4 regions of the Sphingobium sp. TomTYG46 genome follow, and region 1 is predicted to be linked to each of the others. Evidence: riboswitches for the same ligand, from Rfam matches in the RefSeq annotation. Region 1 holds a riboswitch; each other region holds the start of a gene.
The links. A riboswitch is a leader RNA that binds a small molecule or an ion and turns the genes downstream of it on or off. The one in region 1 is predicted to bind cobalamin.

Region 1 (5,222 bases):
GCGCGTGGACGTGACGCTGCGCGTGTCGGGCTTTTTCCGCGACGCCTTTCCCGAACAGATCGACCTGATCGACAGCGCCGCGCGCGCCGTGATGGCGCTGGATGAACCCGATGAAGACAATCCCGCTGCGGCGAGGCAGCGGGCGGAGGCGGCTGCGCTGATTGCGGAGGGGACGTCTGAAAAGGCGGCGCTGCGTCGCGCCGGGGCTCGCGTTTTTGGATCGAAGCCGGGTGCATATGGTGCGGGTTTGCAGGCGATGATCGACGAGCGGTTGTGGCATGATCGATCGGACCTTGCGAACATCTATCTCGATTGGGGCGGCTATGCCTATGGTGGCGGGGTCGAGGGCGACGCGGAACGAGACCTTTTCAGCCAGCGCCTGAGCGATGCCGACGCCCTGATCCAGAATCAGGACAATCGCGAGCATGACCTGCTCGACAGCGACGATTATTACCAGTTCGAGGGCGGGATCGCAGCGGCGGTCGAGCATCTCTCCGGCCGCAAGCCGCTCAGCTATCATAATGACCATAGCCGACCCGAGCGGCCCGTCGTCCGCACGCTGGAGGATGAGATCGGCCGGGTGGTGCGGGCGCGGGTCACCAATCCCAAATGGATCGCGGGCATGATGCGGCACGGTTACAAGGGCGCGTTCGAAATGGCCGCCTCGGTTGATTATCTCTTTGCCTTTGCCGCGACGACCCATGGCGTGAAGGATCATCATTTCGACGCCGTCCACGCCGCCTTCATCGAGGATGAGGTGGTGCGCGGCTTCATGGCGGACGCCAACCCCGCCGCGCTGCGCGAAACCGCCGCGCGCCTCCGCGAAGCGCTGGACCGGGGGCTGTGGCGGCCACGGTCGAACAGCGCGGCCATGCTCCTCGCTCAACTCAAGGAACCGACATGATCGAACGCACCCCCGAACAACATGCCGAAAAGATGAAGAAGAAGCAGGCCGCCCATGACAAGATCATGGCCACCAAGACGCAGGAAAAGGGCCTGCTGATCGTCCACACCGGCAAGGGCAAGGGCAAGACGACCGCGGCGCTGGGCATGGTCGTGCGCGCGATCGGCCATGGCAAGAAGGTCGGCGTCGTCCAGTTCGTCAAGGGCGCAATGACCACCGGAGAAAAAGTCGTGTTCGATGCGTTTCCAGACAATGTCACGTTCAAGCCCATGGGCGAAGGCTTCACCTGGAACACGCAGGACAAGACCCGCGACATCGCCCTCGCCCGTGAAGCATGGGACGAGGTAAAGCGGATGATCGCCGATCCGGCCTATGATATGGTGCTGGCAGATGAGCTTAATATCGTCCTGCGCTATGACTATCTGCCGGTGGGGGAAGTGGTCGAGGCGGTGACTGCGAGGGACGAAATGAAGCATGTGCTCATCACCGGCCGCAATGCGCCCGAAGCGCTGATCGAAGCGGCCGATCTCGTCACCGAAATGACGTTGGTCAAGCATCCCTTCCGCAGCGGCGTGAAGGCACAGGCAGGAATAGAATTCTGACATGAGTGGACCCGCCATAACCCCGATCGACAGCGCGCAGTTCGAGGCGCTGGTGCGGGCGCGGCGGGACATTCGCCATTTCAGGACCGATCCCATCGACGAGGGCGATGTCGAATGGCTGCTAAGCATGGCGCATCGCGCGCCATCGGTCGGATTATCGCAGCCATGGCGCTTTGTGCGGATCGAGACGGAGGGGCTGCGGGAGAGGCTGGCGCTTCATGTCGATGCGCAGGTGAGGGAAGCGGGCCGGGAGTATGAGGGCGATCAGGACAAGCTCTACCGTAGCCTGAAGCTGCACGGCCTCCGCGAGGCGCCAGTGTTGTTCGCAGTCTATTGCGACGATGGGACGGAGACGGGCCATCATCTGGGCGCCGCCACCATGCCCGAAGCGCGCCGCTATAGCTGCGTCATGGCGGTGCATACGCTGTGGCTGGCGGCGCGGACGCGGGGGATCGGCATGGGTTGGGTGTCGATCATGGAAGCGGAAGGCGTGGACGCGATGCTGGACGTTCCGGCCAGTTGGGAGTGTCTTGGGCTGCTCTGCCTCGGACGGCCGGAGAGCGAAGAGGATGCCCCGGAACTGGAACGACGCGGATGGGAACAGCGGACGGATTGGCATTCAGTGGTGGTGCGGCGTTAGCGCAACCCGCTCCCACCTATTCGCCGTTCGGGCTGAGCCTGTCGAAGCCCCTCACTTCTCTTCAAGGAAAGAAAAGCCCTTCGACAAGCTCAGGGCGAACGGGGTGGACGATTCTCCCTACCCCTCACCCAACAAGAACCCCAGCACCAATGTTTCAAACCGTTCCTTGCATTCGATCATCGCCCAATGGCCGCATTTGGGGAACACATGCAGTTCCGAGTTCGGGATCACCCGCATCGGGAACAACGCGCCATCGAGCGGGCTGACCTTGTCGTCGCGGCCCCAGGTGATCAGCGTGGGCGCCTGAATCTTGCCCAGATAATCGATCCTCTGCGACACGCCCGGCCCGCTCATCGACTGCGCGATGAAGCCCAGAGCCGCGCGCGTGTACATCTTGCGGCTGCTCTCCATCGTCACCGGTTCGAGCGCGGCCTTGTAGCGCATGTCGATCAGTTCGTCGGTAATGATCGATTTGTCGTAAACCATCGATTCCAGCCAGGCGATGATGTTCTCGCGCGTCGGGTCCTCGATGAAATCAACAAGTCGGGTCAGCCCTTCATTGGGAAAGGTGGAGGTGATGTTGAACCCGATCCCGCCGATGGTGATGTAGCGCTGCACCCGCTGCGGATGAGATGCCGCGAGATGACCACCGACAATGCCGCCATAGCTGTTGCCCAGCACATGTGCTCGATCGATGCCAAGGCCGTCCATCAGCGCAACCACCGCATCGCGCGCCACCGCTACCGGATCGCCATTCACAGGATCGCTTTTGCCATAGCCGGGCGCATCAACGATGATCGTGCGAAAATGCTGGGAAAAGAGCGGCAGATTGCCCTGAAAATTCGCCCAGCCCGTAACGCCGGGGCCTGATCCATGTAGCAGCAGCAGCGCGGGGCCTGATCCAGCCTCATGATAATGAAGGCGGCCATTGGCGGTTTCGAGAAAACGACTGGTCGCTTCGAAGCTGAGATCGCTCATCATCTGCTCTCCATGTTGTTATTCGCAGAAGGGACTAGCCCTGGGGCAAAGCGGGCGCAAGCAAGCCGTCGCTGCCCACTTCCCTTTCGCGCGCATCGCCCTTATGAAGCGCAGCGGATCGGGCTTGCCCGGTCCATCGATCGCGCCGGTGTCCCGCAAGGGACTTAAATGGGAACGCGGTGCGGGAGGTTTCCCTCCCTAATCCGTGGCTGTCCCTGCAACTGTGAGCGGCGAGCAAGGCATGGACCGGCCGGACCCTTAAAACAGGGACGGTCAGCCACTGGAGCGATCCGGGAAGGCCCCATGCCAACGCTATGACCCGCAAGCCAGGAGACCTGCCGGAGCAAAGGTCGCTCTTGCCATGACCCAGGGGATGGTCACGGCTCGGTTCTCCGTTTGAGCGACGAATTCGTGCGGCTACGGCCGTGCAGGCGTGCGGCCTGTCCGCTTGCCTGTGCGTGCCGTCCGCTTGTCGTGGCGCTGGTGCGGGGAGTGCAGGAGCAATGCAGGAGCTGATGCGGCGTGACGCAGCGCGAACCGGCGTGCGCGGCTGGTGTCCGACGGCATGGCGGCCGATGATGGCTGGCGACGGGCTGTTGGTCCGGGTGCGCCCGGCGCTGGGCCGGATGACCCGCGCGCAGGCAGTGGGATTGTGCGAGGCCTCTCTCGCGCTGGGCAATGGGCATATCGACGTTACCAATCGCGCCGCCTTGCAAATCAGGGGCGTGAACGAGGCAGGCCACGGCGCATTGATGGAGCGGCTGGTCGGGCTGGGGTTGGCGGATGCCGATGCGGATCGGGACAGGCAGATTCCCGTCCTCATCAATCCCGATTGGTTACCCGGCGATGACAGCGCCGTCATAGCCGCCGCCTTTATCGCGCGCATGAAGGAGCTGCCCGATCTGCCCGCGAAGGTCGGCTTTGCGATTGATGCGGGGCCTGCCCCGGTCCTGAGCGATGTTCCGGCTGATTTCCGGATCGAAAGAGGGACGACCGGTGCGCTGATCCTACGCGCTGACGGGCGCGCGCATGGCGTGGCTGTGAGCGCAGAGAACGCTGCCGAGAGGCTGATCCGTCATGCCCATTGGTTCGTGGCCAGCGGTGGCGCGCAAGCCGGGCGCATGGCGCGGCATTCCGCCCCGCTGCCTGATATAGCGACCAAGGCCCCTGCCCCAGCCCGGCCTCGCGCTGCTGCCCTAGCCACTGCCCCCGGCCCTTTTTATGCAGCGCCCTTCGGTCGGATCGAGGCGGCTGCGCTCCTTGCCGTGATGGCGGGCGGTGTGGAGGCGGTGCGGCTTACCCCTTGGCGTGGACTGGTGCTGGAAGGCAGCGACGCCCCGTCCGATGATCCGGCCGATACGCGCCTTTCCGCCGATTGCTGCCCCGGTGCGCCAGCCTGCCCGCAGGCGAGCGTCGCCACGCGCGATCTGGCCGCCCGGCTGGCGCCGCATGTTCGCGGACTTCATGTCTCGGGTTGCGCCAAGGGGTGCGCCCGACCTTCGCAGGCGACGGTGGTCCTCACCGGGCGGGATGGCCGTTTCGACCTTGCCCACAATGCGCGCGCAGGTGGGCCGCCGCTGCAAACGGGACTGTCGCCCGACCAGATAATCGCCCTCTTCGGAGCCCAATGATGCCGCATCTCTATGAAACCAACGGGGCGGAAATCTATCGCCAGTCCTTCCGCATGATCCGGGCGGAGGCGGCGCTCGACCGCTTTGCGGCAGAGGAAGAGCGGGTTGCCGTGCGCATGATCCATGCGGCGGGCATGGTTGGCCTCGCGCCGCATATCCGCTTTTCGCCGCGCTTCGCCACGGCCGCAATCGCCGCGCTGGAAGCGGGCGCGCCGATCCTGTGCGACGCCCGGATGGTGTCGGAAGGGATAACGCGCGCGCGCCTGCCCGCTGGCAATCTGGTCCTCTGCACTTTGGCCGACCCGCAAGTGCCTGATCTTGCCCGCGCCATGGCGAATACCCGCTCGGCCGCCGCGCTGGAGCTGTGGCGGCCGCATCTCGCGGGTGCCGTCGTCGCGATAGGCAACGCCCCAACCGCGCTGTTCCACTTGCTCAACATGCTGGAGGACCCCGACTACCCACGCCCG
Region 2 (5,222 bases), 420 kb from region 1:
TCCTATCGCATTCGCGCATGCTTGTGCATAGTTTCGCTCTAGGAGCAGCGTGGGGGGTGAATGGAATGAGCCAGTTTCTCGATTATCTTCAGGCGCGGGCGGACGAGGAAGACGTGTCGGACTGGTTCCTGGTCAGTCAGGATATGATCGACCAGTTCGCCGAAGCGACCAAGGATCATCAATATATCCATGTCGATCCGGAACGCGCGAAACAATCACCCTTTGGCGGGACGATCGCTCATGGTTTCCTGACGCTTTCACTCTTGCCGCACCTGTGCGCCGATGCGCGAGGCAACGTCGTTCCCGACGGCGCTACGGAGATTAATTATGGCAGCAACAAGCTCCGTTTCCTGGCGCCCGTTCGATCCGGCAAACGTGTGCGCGGAAGGTTCAAGCCGCTGGAGATCGTCGAAAAGCGGCCGGGGCAGCTTCAGCTGACTACCGAGGCGACGGTAGAGATAGAAGGTGAGAGCAAGCCCGCCCTCATCTGCGAATGGATAACCCAATTCCAGCTTTGATCCGGCAATCGTCGGAGTAAGCGGATTGGGCTATCCATTTAGGCTGCGGTGTTGGTCGCGTGGAGACCGAAGGCCATGCGCGCGGCGTTGATGGTGTATTCATACTCCTCGCCACCGGGTACGAGGTCGTGCCAGTTCTTGTTCGTGATCGCCGCGAAACTGTCCTGCCATATTTTGCAGGCGATCAGTTGTATTTCTGTTTCCTTGGGCGCGCGCTGTGCTTCCAGGCAGTCACGCAATATCGCGTGAAAAACGGCGCCCCTTAATGGTGCGTGCTTCATTGGCATCCTCTCCAGGCAACTGATTCTCTGTCCAGATTGCCGAGGGGAAAGTTGCATAGAGGAGAAAAGACGTCAACTACGTCTCAAAATTTCCACGGGTATTTAACGTGTATTATATTGTGGTTTGACTGTTGCCCTGTCCACTTTTACTTTATGAACACCGCCGTTCATTATGTAAGCCATTGATCGGGAAGGCCGCAGGTCTTTCTGGATGCGGCCTTCCCCAGCATCAGAAGCTGAACTTGATGCCGCCCCTTACCGTTCGCGGTTCGACCACGCGGCTTAGCCTCCCTTCGACAGGCTCCGCATCGGCGGCGGGAAGGTAGGATTCGTAATAATAAGCGATGTCCTTGTCCCGGCTGCCAAGGATGTTGAGCAGTTCGGCATAGACTTGCACCCGCTTTCCCTTCCACGCGGCGCGGGCGTTGACGACCGTGCTACCGGAATCGCGCACGCTATTGTCCTCGATCAGTGGCGAAGGGCCAAGGTGACGGACGCGGATGCTGGCTTCCCATGGGTCAAGCACGATGGCTGCGCCAGCGGACGCGGCATTTTTGAAGGCGTTGGGGATATGGTCGCCATTGGTGTAGCGGCTGTGGCTGGCAGTGTAGTTGCCGTCGAAAGCGAGCCAGGGGAGCGGCCGCCAGAAGGCGACAAGCTCATAGCCATGGCGGCGGCTGGCTCCGCTGGGTTCGACCGCGTTGGAGTCGCCGACGAAACGCAGTTCGCTGCCGACATTCAGCCACCAATAGGTCGCGGTGAAGGTTAAGCCGGGCAGTTGCAGGCGGCCGCCCAATTCCTTGCCGGTGCCGCGCACAAGCATGGGAACAGGCGTATCGACATTGACCGCGCCGCGCGCATCGTTGGAATGGAAGCCCCGGCCCCAATTGGCATAGAGTTCGACCTGCGGCGTGATCGCCCATGCGGCCGACGCCTTGGGCGAGATGAGCGTGTCCGAGCCGCTGCCTTCACCCAACGCGGCGGCGACGGCGTCCCGGCTGCGGACATCATAATGATAATAGTCGCCACGCAGGCCTCCCGTGATGCGCAGACCGGGGAGCGGCGTCACGGTCGCTTCGCCATAGAGCGCGGCTGACCCTTGCTTGACGCGACAGCGGCCGAGCGAGGAGAGGAAGACGCGGTTCGCGGTGCGGTTGACGCCGACATTGCCGATCGCGTCATAGCGGTTTTCCGTGCCCAGCTTCAATTGCAGCGCCGGGTCGACATCCCACCGCTTTTCGCCGGTGAAGCCGAGGACCCAGCGGCGGTCGAACTGCTCGATCTGCGCGCTGGTGCCGTCGGGATCGGTGTAGGTGGGGTTGGAGAACATCGTCCAGTTGTAGAATTGCGCGTAAAGATTGGCGCGCCATGTCGGCTGGACGGTGGCGAGATTGCCGATGATCCGCGTGGTTTCGCCGCGCGCTGACGGATCGGGCGAACAGAAGACATCGGGGCAGAGCGGCGTGCCGATGATCCGTTCGGGTATCTGCTCGGTTGGACGCCATGTCGCGCGATAGGCGTGGAGCGTGGCGTCGATCTTACCGGCTCCGGCAGGGAGGGTATATTTGGCGAAACCCGCATAGTGACGCAGATGTTCAGGCTCCTGCCATGGCCCGTCATAGGCCTTGGCCTGCGCGACCAGGGTGAGATGGCCCGCGCCCGCCTTTACCGTGCCGCCCGACGCCAGCCTGCGCCAGCCGAAGGATCCGCCCTCCGCCGCGACCCATGGTCGGTCATAGCCATCGATCGTGGTCATATAGGCGGCGCCCGCAAGCGCGAAGTCGCCGCCATCGGCGCGATAGGGACCTTTGCGAAAATCCTCCCGCGCGATGATTTCGGGGATGAGGCCGTTGAGGTCGAGATAGCCCTGACCATGGCCATGGCTGCGGAAGTTCATCTGAACCCCGTCAATATAGGTGGTGAAGTCCGACCCATGGTCGAGATTGAAACCGCGCAGGAAATATTGATTGGCCTTGCCGCTGCCCGAATGCTGGGCCGCGACCAGCCCCGGCACGGCTTCGAGCAGTTCGGCGACGCGCAGCAGCGGGCGGACGAGAAGGTCCGCGCCGCCGACGCTGCCTTCGCTGGCCGCATGGGCGGTGCCGATCTTGTCCTCTCCCCGGCCGAAGACGATGATGGTGCTGGCATCGTCGCTCGCGTCATTGGCGTCGGCGGCCAAGGCGGGGAAGGGGAGGAAAGTGGCGGTCAGCGCGCAGGCGGCGCGGTGGAAAGGATTGGGTAGTTTCACATCATGCACTCCGGGCGTCTGGCGACATCCGGCAAGAGACCTGTCGTCTGGCGACGACCGGCGCACGCAGGCGGCCGGACGCCCCCAAGGCGGCCGCCAGCGTCACCGAAGCGGCCTCTTGCCGCTCGTTCGTCGCTCAGACGGAGTTCACCGTGCCGCGGCCATCCCCTGGACCAAGGCAAGAGCGACCAGACGCTGGCAGGTATCCTGGCTCGCGGGTCATCGCTTGATGCACGGCCTTCCCAGGCCTCGCAGGATTTAGCGTCCGGCCCAGTGACTTGCCCTTCCTGCCTCTGAGGAAGGGCGATGTGCATCGCGCTCGCCGCTTACAGTTGCAGGGACAGCCTTGGCTTGGGGAGGTGGATGCCTCCTTTACCATGTTCCCTTTTAAGCCTCTTTCGAGGCACCGGCGCGATCATTTCCCCAGGGGTTGCCCGGGTGATGGGGGCGATAGCGGAGGTGTGGAGGTTGGGCAAGGGGGGGGTGATGAACGGTCTGTTCCCTCTCCCCTTCAGGGGTCGATGAGAGGCACGTGACTCTCATCGAGGTTAGGGAGAGGGGAGCGACGCTGGTTGCTTTACAGTCCCCTCTCCCGCCTTCGCTACGCTCGGCACCCTCTCCCCTGAAGGGGAGAGGGGATGAGGTGGGTATTCCTGCTCTTCACAGTTCGTCATCCCAGCGGAAGCTGGGATCTCCGGGTGAGGACGCGTGCGGTCGCTTGAGATGCCAGCTTTCGCTGGCATGACGGGAGGGGATGACGTGCGCCCGCTTGTCGCGCCAAGTCAGTTCAGGGTCGCGCCGCGCTCTCGTTGGAGGCGTAGGGCCATGGCTTGGTAGCGGACGGCGCGTTCGTTGTGGAGGGCGATGGTTGCCTGGTCGGCGCCGCGCAGGCGGGCTTCCCTGGCTTGCCGCGCTTCCTGGGCGGCGCAGGCGGAAAAATGTGACGCGTCATTGGGGCGCATGGCCCTTATCCTCTCTCAATCTCTTATGGCTCGAACGATAACATCGGCCTGTTTCCCGCCGCCATTACGCAGGTTAACTCCGGAAAGCTTCTGTTTTTTGACAGCAGGCTTGCAAATGATTTCAGAAGAGGATTTCTGCGCTTTTCAGGCAGTTAAGCGGGTGGCGCTAAGGTGCTTCTTGCTATCAGCCGCCCCGGTTCCACGATGCATCGCGGAAGGTTTCGCGCAAGAAGCCGATGAAGGCGTCCACGGCGGCGGGACGGCCTGCGGCGCGGGGGTGGACGGCGTGAACGGCGAGGTCAACGGGGCCTTCCCAGCTATCGAGGACGCGGACGAGGCTGCCTTTCGCCATCAGGTCGCCCACGTCCCAGAGCGAGCGCAAGGCGATCCCGACGCCGGTAAGGGCAAGTTCGCGCACGATTTCGCTGCTGTTGGTGCGGACATGGCTTTGGCCATCGATCAGCTTGCGTGCGCGGCCATTCACCAGCCGCCAGGGCAATTGTCCATCGGCCGCGAGCAGGCGGTGGCGGGGGAGGTCGGCGATCTTGTCCGGAATGCCATGCGCGGCGAGATAGGCTGGGCTGGCACAGAGGATGCGGCGGTTGGTGGCGAGATGATGCCCCTCCAAATGGAGAGGAATGTCGCTGGTGATGCGGATCGCCACGTCGATACGCTCGGCGAGCAGGTCTTCATAGGCGTCGGACAGGTTGAGTTCGAGGTCGACGCGCGGATGGAGGTCCAGGAAGCGGCCGACATGAGGTGCCACATGCAGGCGGCCGAAGGAGGTGGGAGCCGAAATGCGCAGCGGCCCGGACGCACTCCGGTGCCGACTGGTGACGCGTTGCTCCGCCTGCTGGATGGCGTCGAGGATGGCGACAAGGTCGCGGTGCAGGCTGGCGCCTTCCTCCGTCAGGGCAAGGCGGCGCGTGGTGCGATGGATGAGGCGGACGCCGAGGCGCGCTTCCAGCCGGGAGATGCGTTTCGACATCATGGCAGGCGAGATGTTCAATATGCGGCCTGCCGCCGAAAGGCTGCCTGCCTCCACCGCGCGGGCGAAGAGAAGATAATCGGGATCCATCGATGATCTTTTCCTGTGAGGAACAGATGCTTTGAGTTCTTGTTGTCTAGTGCGAGGATGGAGAGGGGTCTATAGGCTTTCGTCACAGTATTTTGGATGGAGAGTTGCCCATGGACGGCATGATCGAGAAATCGG
Region 3 (5,222 bases), on a different replicon from region 1:
ACGGGCTTCAGCGTGACGGCGGCTTCCACGCCCCTCGCACGCGTGCGCGTAAGATTGACGTAGCGGCCAAACGGCGGGGCGAAGCCGTCGAAATAGATCTGGTCGCGGGTATCGCGGCGGAACGCGGTGACAGAGATCATCGCCCGGCCACCATCCAGATTCTGGTCGAAGCCCACATCATAGCTTTTCGACCGTTCAGGCTTCAGATCGACATTGCCATAGGTGCCGTCGTAGATCTGGTAGAGGGAGGGTGCCCGGAAGCCTTCGCCATAGCTGGCACGGATGTTGGTACGGCCTTCATTGGGCGTGTAGTTTGCGTTTGCGCCCAGCGTCGTCTCGCCGCCGAACTGGCTGTGATCGTCATGGCGCACGCCGCCGGTCAGCGACAGCCCCGAAAGCGGCTTCACCACGGCCAGGGCATAGACGCTGTCGATGTTGACCTTGGCCGCGCTGACGACCTTGTCGCCTGTGAAGAAGTCGTAATAGAAGGAATCATAGTCCGGGCGTTCATGCTCGTAGCCCAAAATCAGCTTGGCCTGATCCACCGGCTGATAGACACCTTCATATTCGAAGCGCAGATTGGTGCCCGAATAGCCATAGTCCGGCGCGGTGGAGCTGGGCGCGAAGAAATAATCGCGATCGTTGCGGAACCAGGTAACGGCCGCACGTTGCGTCAGCTTGCCATCGAATGACGCAAGGTTGATCCCAGCATAGCCGACATATTGATCGAGCTTGCTGCTGTCCGTGGATTCCACCGGCGCGCCGAAGAAGATGTCGGTGTCGAGGTTCGCATGGATATAATAGCCGCGCAGGTCGAGGCTGAGATTGTCCGTGAACGCCAGTTTCAGCTTCGCGTGGGTGGCAATATTCTCATAGCCGTCCTTTTCCGTGCCGCCCTTGGCCGCAGAGATGCCGTCGGTGTGGAAATAGGCGACGCCAGCGCTGCCCGAGGCAATGCCCGCGCTGCCCGACACATCTGCTTTCGCATTCAGGGTGTCCGCATAGCCATAATCCACCGAGGCGGTGCCGCCAAAGCCTTCACCCGGTTCGGCTGACATAATGTTGACGACGCCGCCGATCGCCTGGCTGCCATAGACGACGGAGTTGGAACCGCGCAGCACTTCGATGCGGCGGATATTGCCGGTCAGCAGATTGCCGAAGTCATAGGCATCGCCAATGATGCTGGGGTCATTGATCTTGACGCCATCCAGCAGCACCAGCGTTTGCGTCGTTTCCGCGCCCCGGATCGAAATGCCGGTCACGCCGCCTACGGCGTCGGCCCGGTTGAAACGAATGCCCGGCGTGGTGGCGATCAGGTCCGCGACGCTGACGTTCTGGCGGGTTTCGATCGTCTTTGCATCGATGACGGTGATGGCTTGGCCGACTTCGTCGGTCGGCTGCGCAATGCCCAGTGCGGTGACGACGATTTCGTCGGCGTCTTCGGCAAGCGCTGGGGTGGCGGCGAGGAGCGCCAGCAGTGAAATTCCGGTCCTGATCATGTTCTTGTCTTCCCTGAGCGTCATGCGACATGAGCCCAGGGCATCCGCGTAAGCGGTCAATGCACGGAAGAAGGAGACGCCAGCCCCGTCCCGCGCACCGATGCGGCCCTGCGCCGCTTCGTCGCTCAGACGGAAAACACCGTGCCTGGACCGATCCCTGGACCCAAGGCAAGAGCGACCCTGCGCCGGCAGGTCTCCTGGCTCGCGGGTCGTCGCGGCGATGCACGGGCCTTCCCGGACGCGTGTCCAGTGGCTGGTCCCCCTCGCCTTCCCCTTTTGAAGGTCGCGGGTTTCCGGGTGCATCGCGCTCACCGCTTACAGTTGCAGGGGCAGCTGCGGATTTGGACGGATGAGCCGTCCGCACCACATTCCCTTTCCGGCGCGATCTTCTTTTCATGAACGGTTGCCCGCTCACGCCGCGCGCCATAGGGGAAAGTGAAGGTTCTGCCAAGGAGTGGATCGATGCGATTGCTGGGCGCGGTGCTGGCCGGAGGGCGATCCAGCCGGTTTGGGAGCGACAAGGCGCTGGCGCTGATGCCGGACGGGCGCACGCTGATCGAACATGCGGTGGCGGCGATCGCGCCCCATGTGGAGGCGGTGGTGGTCTGCGGACGGACGGTCGAGGGTATGACCAGCCTATCCGATCGGCCCGCGCCGGATATGGGACCGCTGGGTGGGCTGAACGCGGCGCTGCATCATGCGCAGAGCGAGGGCTATGACGCGGTGCTGACGACGGGGTGTGACATGCCGGTCTATCCGGCGGCGCTGGTGGAGGCGCTGGCAGGAGAAGGCGCTGCGGTGTTGAAGGGGCAGCAATTGGCGGGGTTCTGGCCTGTCGGGCTTGCAGATGAAATGGACGCGCATCTGGCTGAGGAGAATAGCCGGTCGATATTCGGCTGGCTGGAGCGGATCGGCGCGCGGATCGTGGAGCGGGCGGATATCGTCCTGCCGAATATTAATCGACCGCAGGATCTTGCCGGATTGCCAAAAAGCTAGCCACCGCGTGCTCCTGCGAAGGCAGGAGTCCAGTTCTAACGGCGCAAATGGGCTCCTGCTTTCGCAGGAGCACCTAGGCTCAGGACCTATTAAATTGCTTGCAGGGATGCAGATCGGTTGATTCAATGGCGGCGCAAGGAGGCGTTGTCATGAGTGATCTGATCTGGTTGTCGGAGGCGCAGATGCGCCGGATCGAGCCATATTTTCCGCTGTCCCACGGCGTGCCGCGGGTGGATGATCGTCGGATCATCAGCGGTATCATCTTCGTCATCAGGAACGGCTTGCGATGGCGCGATGCGCCCGCCGACTATGGTCCGCCAAAGACGATCTATAATCGTTTCATCCGGTGGAGCCGGCTCGGGGTGTTCAACAAGATCTTCTCTGCCCTTTCAGCGAAGGGCGGGAAGCCCGATCAGTTGATGATTGACGCGACGCACCTCAAGGCACACCGGACGGCGGTCAGCCTGCTCAAAAAGGGGCTGTTCCCAGACATATCGGACGCACCAAGGGCGGCCTGAACTCGAAGCTCCACGCTGTGTGCGATGGCAAGGGCAGGCCATTGGTCAGGCTGAGCGAGGGACAGATGAGCGACTATAAGGGGGCCGCCCTGATGCTCGACGCCTTGCCTCGGGCCAAAGCTCTACTCGGTGATCGAGGTTATGACGCCGACTGGTTCCGCAAGGCGCTCGCCGAACGCAACATCACCGCCTGCATCCCGTCAAAGAAAAACCGAAAGGTCACGATCCCGCACGATGCCGTGCTCTATCGCCAGCGGCACAGTATCGAGAACATGTTCGGCCGACTCAAGGATTGGCGGCGCGTACACACTCGCTACGACCGTTGCGCCCACACCTTCATGTCCGCCATCTGCATCGCAGCAACCGTCCTCTTCTGGCTCAATCAATGAGTCCTGAGCCTAGTTACATCATCAGAACAGCAAACCCACGGGCTCCACCGGTCTGAACCTGCCGATACCCCTTACCTTCCTTCCAACTAAGGCAGGTGCATCGACAGGCTCAAGGCAAAGATGTGGAGGGCAAGTTCAAACCTGTAGGGCGACGCTCGCGGCGATCTCCATAGGCATGGTCGTGCCCGCCACCGCTTCACCAATCAGAAGCAGGGTCGGATCTTCATCGCTGATCGTGGCCACCAGGAAGGCAAGCGCTGACAGCTTGCCCCTGATCAGGCGTTCGGTGGGCAGCGAGACGTTGACCGCCACCATCACGGGGGTTTCGGGATCGCGTCCGGCGGCGATCAGCTGGCGGCTGATCTCTCCGGCAGCAGCGCGGCCCATATAGATGCCGAGCGTGCCACCGGGGCGGGCGAGCGTTTCCCAGTCGAGCTTGAGCGGCTCACCAGCTCTCAGATGCGCGGTCACCAGCGTCAGGCCGCGCGCCTTGCCGCGCAGGGTGAGCGAGGCGTTGCCGCTTGCTGCCGCCGCGCTGGCGGTGGTGATGCCGGGGCAGATGCGGAAGCGGATGCCATCGGCGGCGAGATGCTCCATCTCTTCGGACGAGCGGCCAAAGACGGACGGATCGCCACCCTTAAGGCGCACGACGCGCTTGCCCGCCTTGGCAGCGGCGAGGAGCAGGTCGTTGATGCTTTCCTGATCCTTGCTGTGGCGGCCGGAGCGCTTGCCGACGCTGATGCGCTCGATGCCCTGCGGGATGAGGTCGAGGACGCCGGGTCCGACCAGTGCGTCGTAAAAGACGATGTCGGCCGCCGCCATCAGCTTTTCGGCCTTGCGGGTCAGCAGATCGGGATCGCCGGGACCTGCGCCGACCAGCCATACTTCACCGGGGGCGATAAGTTCATTCGGCTGCATGGAGCGTCTCCTGCGGGATTTGGGCGAGGATGTTGGCAAGCGCGGGGCGGCAGGACCCGCAATTGGTGCCCGCGCCGATCGCCTTGCCGATGGCGGGAACATCGACCAGGCTCTGGTCGCGGATGGCCGCGACGATCTGGTTGAGGCCGATGTCGAAGCAGACGCAGATGGTCGGGCCTTTGTCAGGCTGGCTGCCGGGGCCTCGCGCGGCGAGGACGGAAGCGCCCACCTCTTCGGCTTCGAGCTGGCCGATGAGCCAGTCGCGCGAGGGGAGCAGGCCGGTGCGGGTGACGAAGAGGACGCCTGCCAGCTTGCCATCCTTGATGATCGCAACGCGGCGGGTGCCTCGCGACATGTCGATGGCCTCGACCCGGTCGCCCTTGGGCAAGCAGGCTTCGAGGCGGGCGGGATCGCCATTGCCCGCGACTTCGTAGAGCGCGCCGCCAGGCACGGTGACCTTCGTGGCCCAGAGGCAGGGGACCTTGGCGGGCTGCTCACCGCGCAGGATGAGGAAGCCCTTCCACTCGGTCGCGACCTTTTCGATGCTGGCGGGCGTCGATTTGAAGCCCGGCTGGCCGGAATGCGGATCGACCAGCGGCCGGGGCAGCAGGCCGGTGCGGCCGCCGGTCGAGATCTGATCGGTCCAGTGGATCGGGGTGAAGATTTCGCCGACACGCTGGCCTTCGCTCAATGCCACGCGGAAGATGCTGTTGCCCTGCGCGGTCTGGACGCGAGCGAGGTCGCCATCGCAAATATCCAGCTCCCCGGCATCCTTCGGGTGGATCTCGACCAGCGGTTCCTCGCGATGACGGGCGAGCTTGGGCGAGAGGCCGGTGCGCGTCATCGTGTGCCACTGGTCGCGATAACGGCCGGTGTTGAGCGTCATCGGCCACTGCTTCAGA
Region 4 (5,222 bases), on a different replicon from region 1:
CGCGCCTGCGAAACGGCCTGTATCTTGTCGACAATGACCTGCGCGGCAGCAAAGCGGGGATCGGCCTTATTCTGGTCGGGGTTATTTTTCAGGAAGGTCTCGGCCAGGCCCTCATGGGCAGGCGATTGGCCGGGAGCCAGGATCGGCCGTTCCAGCGAACGCACAGCGCGCAAGATGTTCGCCGGCTGTTGACTGTTGATGCGCGTCGCGAGGGCAGCGCCGATCTCTCGCACCCGCTCCAGGGGCGTTTGCTGCGGGGAAATAACGGCATCGACCTCCCTGTGCCCCAAATGGGTCAGCAAATGCGATTGATAGGTCGGACCTTTGGCATGACGGAGATAGGCCAGTTCGATCCGCGCAGCCACGATGCGAGGCTCAGGCGCGCCATTTTTGACCAACGCCTGAAGGCGGTCCGCCGCCTCACGGCGCGCCGCTGGCAGATAACGGTCAAGTTCATCCCGAATTTTTCCAAGGGAAATGCGGTAACGCTGGCCGATGGGAGGATCACGCGGAGGAAGAAAGGCGATGCCTCCCGGCCCCGTCCGGGCCTGTACAGGCTCATCGCCGTCATGGGCGGAGGCAGGGTCATCGGATACCAAGGGGATCAGCCAGCAAGCTCGCCAGCCGCCTCACCCCGCATGAAATCCATCGCCGTAATCTGCACTCTGACCGCCCCGATGTCGAACTCAAGCATGGTAAATTGCCCTCTCAGCATCCTATCCAGAATGGAGCGAAAACACAATAAATCGCTATTGACCAACAGCCCATATGGCCGCCCCGCCGAGCGGGGCGGCAGCGATATTCAATACTCGCTCGCCAGCATGATTGTCAGCAGGCGCGTTGTCCGTTCGTCATCCCAAGGGGCTTCACTGCCAAACTCCAACGCTTTGTCATAGCAGTCAATTTTCCAGAATATGGTCTGACTGATGGCATCTTCCTTGCCGGGACGGCGCTGCATCCATTCACCCGTATGAAGGCGATAGACAGCGCCAAAATCATGTTCGGCATAAGGGTCGTTACCCTCGTCAAACTGATCGAAAGCAATGATCTGGGACACAGCTTCATGACGGTCACGCTCATCAAGCGAGGCAAAACCAATCGTCATAGTTGCACGGCCCGATACGCCGGGCTGCTGGCGCGCTGCATCGTTGAGGAAGCGGATACGCTCGATCTTCTCGGCGTAGGTAAATTCGAGGCTCATGGGTCAGTCCTTGGGAAATAGGGATGGGGAGGGCAGCGGCATTCCACTGCCCGTTTCGCTGTCAGGCGGCGCGCTGGATGGGATGCCCTGCCATGTAGGACAGGATATGTTCGCTTGCGGACTGCGCGGCGGTGGCGGCCCTGAAAATGGCGCGCTTGTCGTTCCGCAAGGCGGTCAGCCAGGACGCGACATAGGCGGCGTGATCTTCCCGCTCGGTGGGTTCCATGCCAAGCTGGGCGCACAGCATCGCGGCGCCGATCTCGGCAATCAGTTCCTCGGCGGCTCGCATTTCGCGGCTCTCGCCGTAGCGATGCAGTGTTTCGCGGTTCAGCCGATCCCTATGGCCGGTGCTGTGGACAGCCTCATGAGCGAGGGTTGCGAAAAAGGCATTGCCGCTTACAAAGTCGGCAAAGGCGGGCATCTGAATACGATCGCTGACGCTGTTGTAAAATGCGCTGGTGCCGCCCTCGCTATAGGGAACGGGATAGAGGGCAAAGGCAGCATCCAGTTCGCTGTCACGCTCGTCGCGGTTCCTGATCTCGATGGATGGCGCGGGATATTTGCCCATGTCGAGGCCGTCGATCTGCTCGACGTTGAACACGACATATTTCTTCAGATAGCCGCGGCTGCTCTCCTCCTCATCATCGCCGCTCTGGCGCTGGTCGGTGTCATCATCCTTCGGCGTGAAAGTGCCCGCGTGGACAACGAGATTGCCCTTCTCGCCCTTCCTGACCTGCCCGCCAAGTTCGTGGGCCTGCCGGTAGGTCATCCAATAGGGATTGGCATAGCCGCGCATCATGGCGGCGGACCAAAGCAGCAGGATGTTGATGCCGCGATAGGGCGTGCCTTCATGACGCAACGGAAGCGAACTGGCCCCGCATGCCCAGGACGGCGACCAAGGGCGGGTGCCAGCTTCCAGCAATGCCACAATCTGGTTGGTGACTTCCTCGTAAATGTCGATCCGTGCGGCCTTTGCGCTGCGGGTGGTGCTGCGAGCCATATGCTTGTTTCCCTTCCAAAATCGGAGCCGAAGGCGATGGGTGCCATCGGCTTCTGCCCGCTGGCGAAGCGGGTCGGGGAATGGCGCAAATCGGGGCCGATCAGGGGGAGGGGGATCACCCGCCCTGCACAAGCGCAGCGCGGAAGGGTGGGGATACCGCCTGATCGCCAAGGGAGGCCGCAGGCCGAGACGGCTTGGCTCTTGCGCCAGGGGGCCGGAACAGGCCCCAAAATCAAAAGCCTGCAACGGAATGATAATGGACCGCCAACGGGAATGCCCATGCCCGCTTGTCTGCACCGCACAATTTCACTACAGGAGCGCCGTCCGGGACGCGCCAAGCGGCCAGGACATGATCGCGCCGGTGTCCCGAGAGGGACTTAATAGGGAACGCGGTGAAGGTGGTTCGCCACCCTAATCCGAGGCTGTCCCTGCAACTGTAAGCGGTGAGCGCGATGTACATGCGCGGATAGGCATTGACCTATCCGCCAGCCACTGGGCCGGACGCTAAATCCTGCGAGGCCTGGGAAGGCCGTGCATCAAGCGATGACCCGTGAGCCAGGAGACCTGCCGGCGTCTGGTCGCTCTTGCCATGGTCCAGGGGATGGTCGAGGCACGGTGAACTCCGTCTGAGCGACGAACGAGCGGTGGGGGCCGCATCGGTTCGTGCGACGGGCGCCAAGGCGTCCGCCCGTGGTGCGCGCCGACCGTTCGTAACGGCACGCCCCTGCCCGACGTCGAATGACGCCGACGGGGCATGATAGAATGAAGAAGACTATCCGCAATATATCCAGTTATACTCTCGCCGTACTGCTGCTGGGCGCGCCGCTCGCCGCCCACGCCGACGATTCCGCCGCCAGCGCAACGGAAAGCGACACCATCATCGTCTTCGGCCAGCGGCAACCTGCTCTCGCCATTCCGCAATCCACCGGCAGCCGGCTTGGTCTGACGCCCCTGGAAACCCCCGCTAGCATCGCGGTTGTCGATGGCGAGGAATTGCGCGCGCGCGGTGATCTTACCCTTCAGGATGCCGTCACCCGCGCACCGGGCATCACCAATATTGCCGATCCGGGCAATGGTAACACGGCGCTGGCGGCCCGCGGCTTCAGCGGCCAGGGATCGGTGCTTCAACTGGTCGACGGCATCCGCCTGTTTCCTGTCGCGGGAACGATCACCTATCCAACCGATCCCTGGATTGCCGAGCGGATCGACGTGCTGAGCGGGCCAGCATCGGTCCTCTATGGCCAGGGCGCGCTTGGTGGCGCGATCAACGTCATCCTGCGGCAACCCAATAGCGAGCGGTTCGAGGCCCAGGGCGAGATCGGCTATGGATCGCAGGACAGCTTCCATGCCGCCGCCGGCGTAGGCGGCCCGATCGGCGAGATGTTCTCCTTCCGCATCGACGGCAGCTATCGCCGGTCGGACGGCTATGTCGATCGCGGTCAGTCCGAGAGCCACGCCCTGTCGGGCGCGCTTAAATTCGCGCCCACCGACAATTTCTCGCTCACCCTGCGCTATGATGACGGCGACCAGAAGCCGAGCAAATATTTCGGCACGCCTCTGATCGAAGGCCGCATTGATGAGCGGGTGCGGGACCGCAATTTCAACGTCGCCGACGCGGAGATGCGCTTTCGCGACAAGCGCGCTACGCTGACTGCCACCTGGTCCCCGATCGAGCAAATCACGATCTCGAACACCGCCTATCGCCTGACCAGCTATCGCCGCTGGAAGAATCTGGAGAGCTACAGCTATGACGGAACGACCGGCCTGGTGGACCGTGCGGACAATCTGGGCATCGTCCATGACCAGACCCAATATGGCGATCAGGGCACGGTGAAGCTCAGCCTGCCGGTCGCGGGCGGCATCACCAATGATCTGGTTGTCGGTTTCGACGTCAATCTGGTCAAGCTGACCTACAGCAACGATTTCGGGTCGGACCCGCAGGAGGATTCGGTCGATCCGTTCAACCCGGTGCCGGGCCTGTTCTTCGACACGCAGGGCATTGCGCCCCGCTTCCGCACGCGCACCAGCGAATATGCGGTATTTGCCGAGAACCGGCTGAAGCTGAACGACCAATTCTCGATCATCGGCGGCGTGCGCTATGAGGAGAACCGGGTCCGCCGTTGGACCTTCGCCTATTCGCCAAGCAATGTGCGGAGCGAGACGCAGGTGCTCGACAAGCGGCTCGACAACACGACCTGGCGAGTAGGCGCAGTCTATCAGCCGACACCGGCATTGTCGCTCTACGGCCAATACACGACCGGCGTCGATCCGCTTGGGACGCTCACCACCTATTCGACGGGTCAAGTGCAATTCAGCCACGCAACCGGCGATCAGGTCGAGTTCGGCGTGAAGGGGAGCTTCCTCGATGGACGGGGTTCGGCGACCCTAGCCGCCTATCGCATCGTCAAGAAGGGCCTCCTCTCCCAGCAGACGCTCACCAGCCCGGTCGAGCAGGTCGGCCAGCGTTCGGCCAAAGGCATCGAAGCCTCGGTTTCGGTGGACCTTGCCGACGGGTTTGGCATCGACGCCAACGGCACGGTGCTGGATGCGAAGTTTGACGACTTCATCAGCGGCGCGACCAATTATAACGGCCTCACGCCCCCCGGTGTCGCGGAAACCGCCGCCAATCTGTGGCTGCGCTGGGAGCCGATTACGCGGTTGCAGACGCGCGCCGGCCTTCGCTACGTCGGCAAGCGCTATTCAGACAATGCCAACCAGTTCCGCGTGCCGGCCTATGCCGTGGTCGACGCCAGCCTGTCCTATGCTGTGACCGACAATGTCGCGCTGGACCTGCGCCTCTACAATCTCTTCGACAAGGACTACGCGATCACCGCCTATAACAACGAACAATGGGTGCTCGGCCGCCCGCGCTCGGTGGACGTGTCCCTGCGTGCACGGTTCTAAACCGACCAGAAAAGCAGCGGCGGGCCATGTTGCCCGCCGCTGGCTTTATCTTGGGCACCGCTGGATCGGCATCGCCACATGCCTGCTCTTCGCCATGTGGTTCCTATCGGGCCTGGT

Region 2: another riboswitch for cobalamin. It lies ahead of ACZ5YV_RS13505 (TonB-dependent receptor); the one in region 1 lies ahead of ACZ5YV_RS15475 (cobalamin biosynthesis protein CobG).
Region 3: another riboswitch for cobalamin. It lies ahead of ACZ5YV_RS00500 (TonB-dependent receptor plug domain-containing protein); the one in region 1 lies ahead of ACZ5YV_RS15475 (cobalamin biosynthesis protein CobG).
Region 4: another riboswitch for cobalamin. It lies ahead of ACZ5YV_RS17300 (TonB-dependent receptor); the one in region 1 lies ahead of ACZ5YV_RS15475 (cobalamin biosynthesis protein CobG).

What each region holds. Positions count from the first base shown of each region.
Region 1 covers NZ_AP027325.1:487,105-492,326, forward strand. The annotation lists gene cobN (cobaltochelatase subunit CobN) at 1-904, shown strand, start outside; gene cobO (cob(I)yrinic acid a,c-diamide adenosyltransferase) at 901-1,506, shown strand; gene bluB (5,6-dimethylbenzimidazole synthase) at 1,508-2,146, shown strand; gene ACZ5YV_RS15470 (alpha/beta fold hydrolase) at 2,264-3,127, opposite strand; cobalamin riboswitch at 3,254-3,481, shown strand; gene ACZ5YV_RS15475 (cobalamin biosynthesis protein CobG) at 3,640-4,755, shown strand; gene ACZ5YV_RS15480 (precorrin-8X methylmutase) at 4,755-5,222, shown strand, end outside.
Region 2 covers NZ_AP027325.1:19,992-25,213, forward strand. The annotation lists gene ACZ5YV_RS13495 (MaoC family dehydratase) at 66-518, shown strand; gene ACZ5YV_RS13500 (hypothetical protein) at 557-799, opposite strand; gene ACZ5YV_RS13505 (TonB-dependent receptor) at 1,029-2,978, opposite strand; cobalamin riboswitch at 3,228-3,473, opposite strand; gene ACZ5YV_RS13510 (hypothetical protein) at 3,830-4,009, opposite strand; gene ACZ5YV_RS13515 (LysR family transcriptional regulator) at 4,194-5,087, opposite strand; gene ACZ5YV_RS13520 (malate synthase G) at 5,198-5,222, shown strand, end outside.
Region 3 covers NZ_AP027324.1:95,929-101,150, reverse strand. The annotation lists gene ACZ5YV_RS00500 (TonB-dependent receptor plug domain-containing protein) at 1-1,499, opposite strand, end outside; cobalamin riboswitch at 1,670-1,942, opposite strand; gene mobA (molybdenum cofactor guanylyltransferase) at 1,962-2,495, shown strand; one part of gene ACZ5YV_RS00490 (IS5 family transposase) at 2,645-2,978, shown strand; one part of gene ACZ5YV_RS00490 (IS5 family transposase) at 2,978-3,402, shown strand; gene cobA (uroporphyrinogen-III C-methyltransferase) at 3,538-4,320, opposite strand; gene ACZ5YV_RS00480 (molybdopterin-dependent oxidoreductase) at 4,307-5,222, opposite strand, start outside.
Region 4 covers NZ_AP027326.1:12,252-17,473, forward strand. The annotation lists gene ACZ5YV_RS17285 (hypothetical protein) at 1-599, opposite strand, end outside; gene ACZ5YV_RS17290 (DUF3768 domain-containing protein) at 803-1,201, opposite strand; gene ACZ5YV_RS17295 (ArdC family protein) at 1,263-2,201, opposite strand; cobalamin riboswitch at 2,544-2,787, shown strand; gene ACZ5YV_RS17300 (TonB-dependent receptor) at 2,964-5,105, shown strand; gene ACZ5YV_RS17305 (PepSY domain-containing protein) at 5,092-5,222, shown strand, end outside.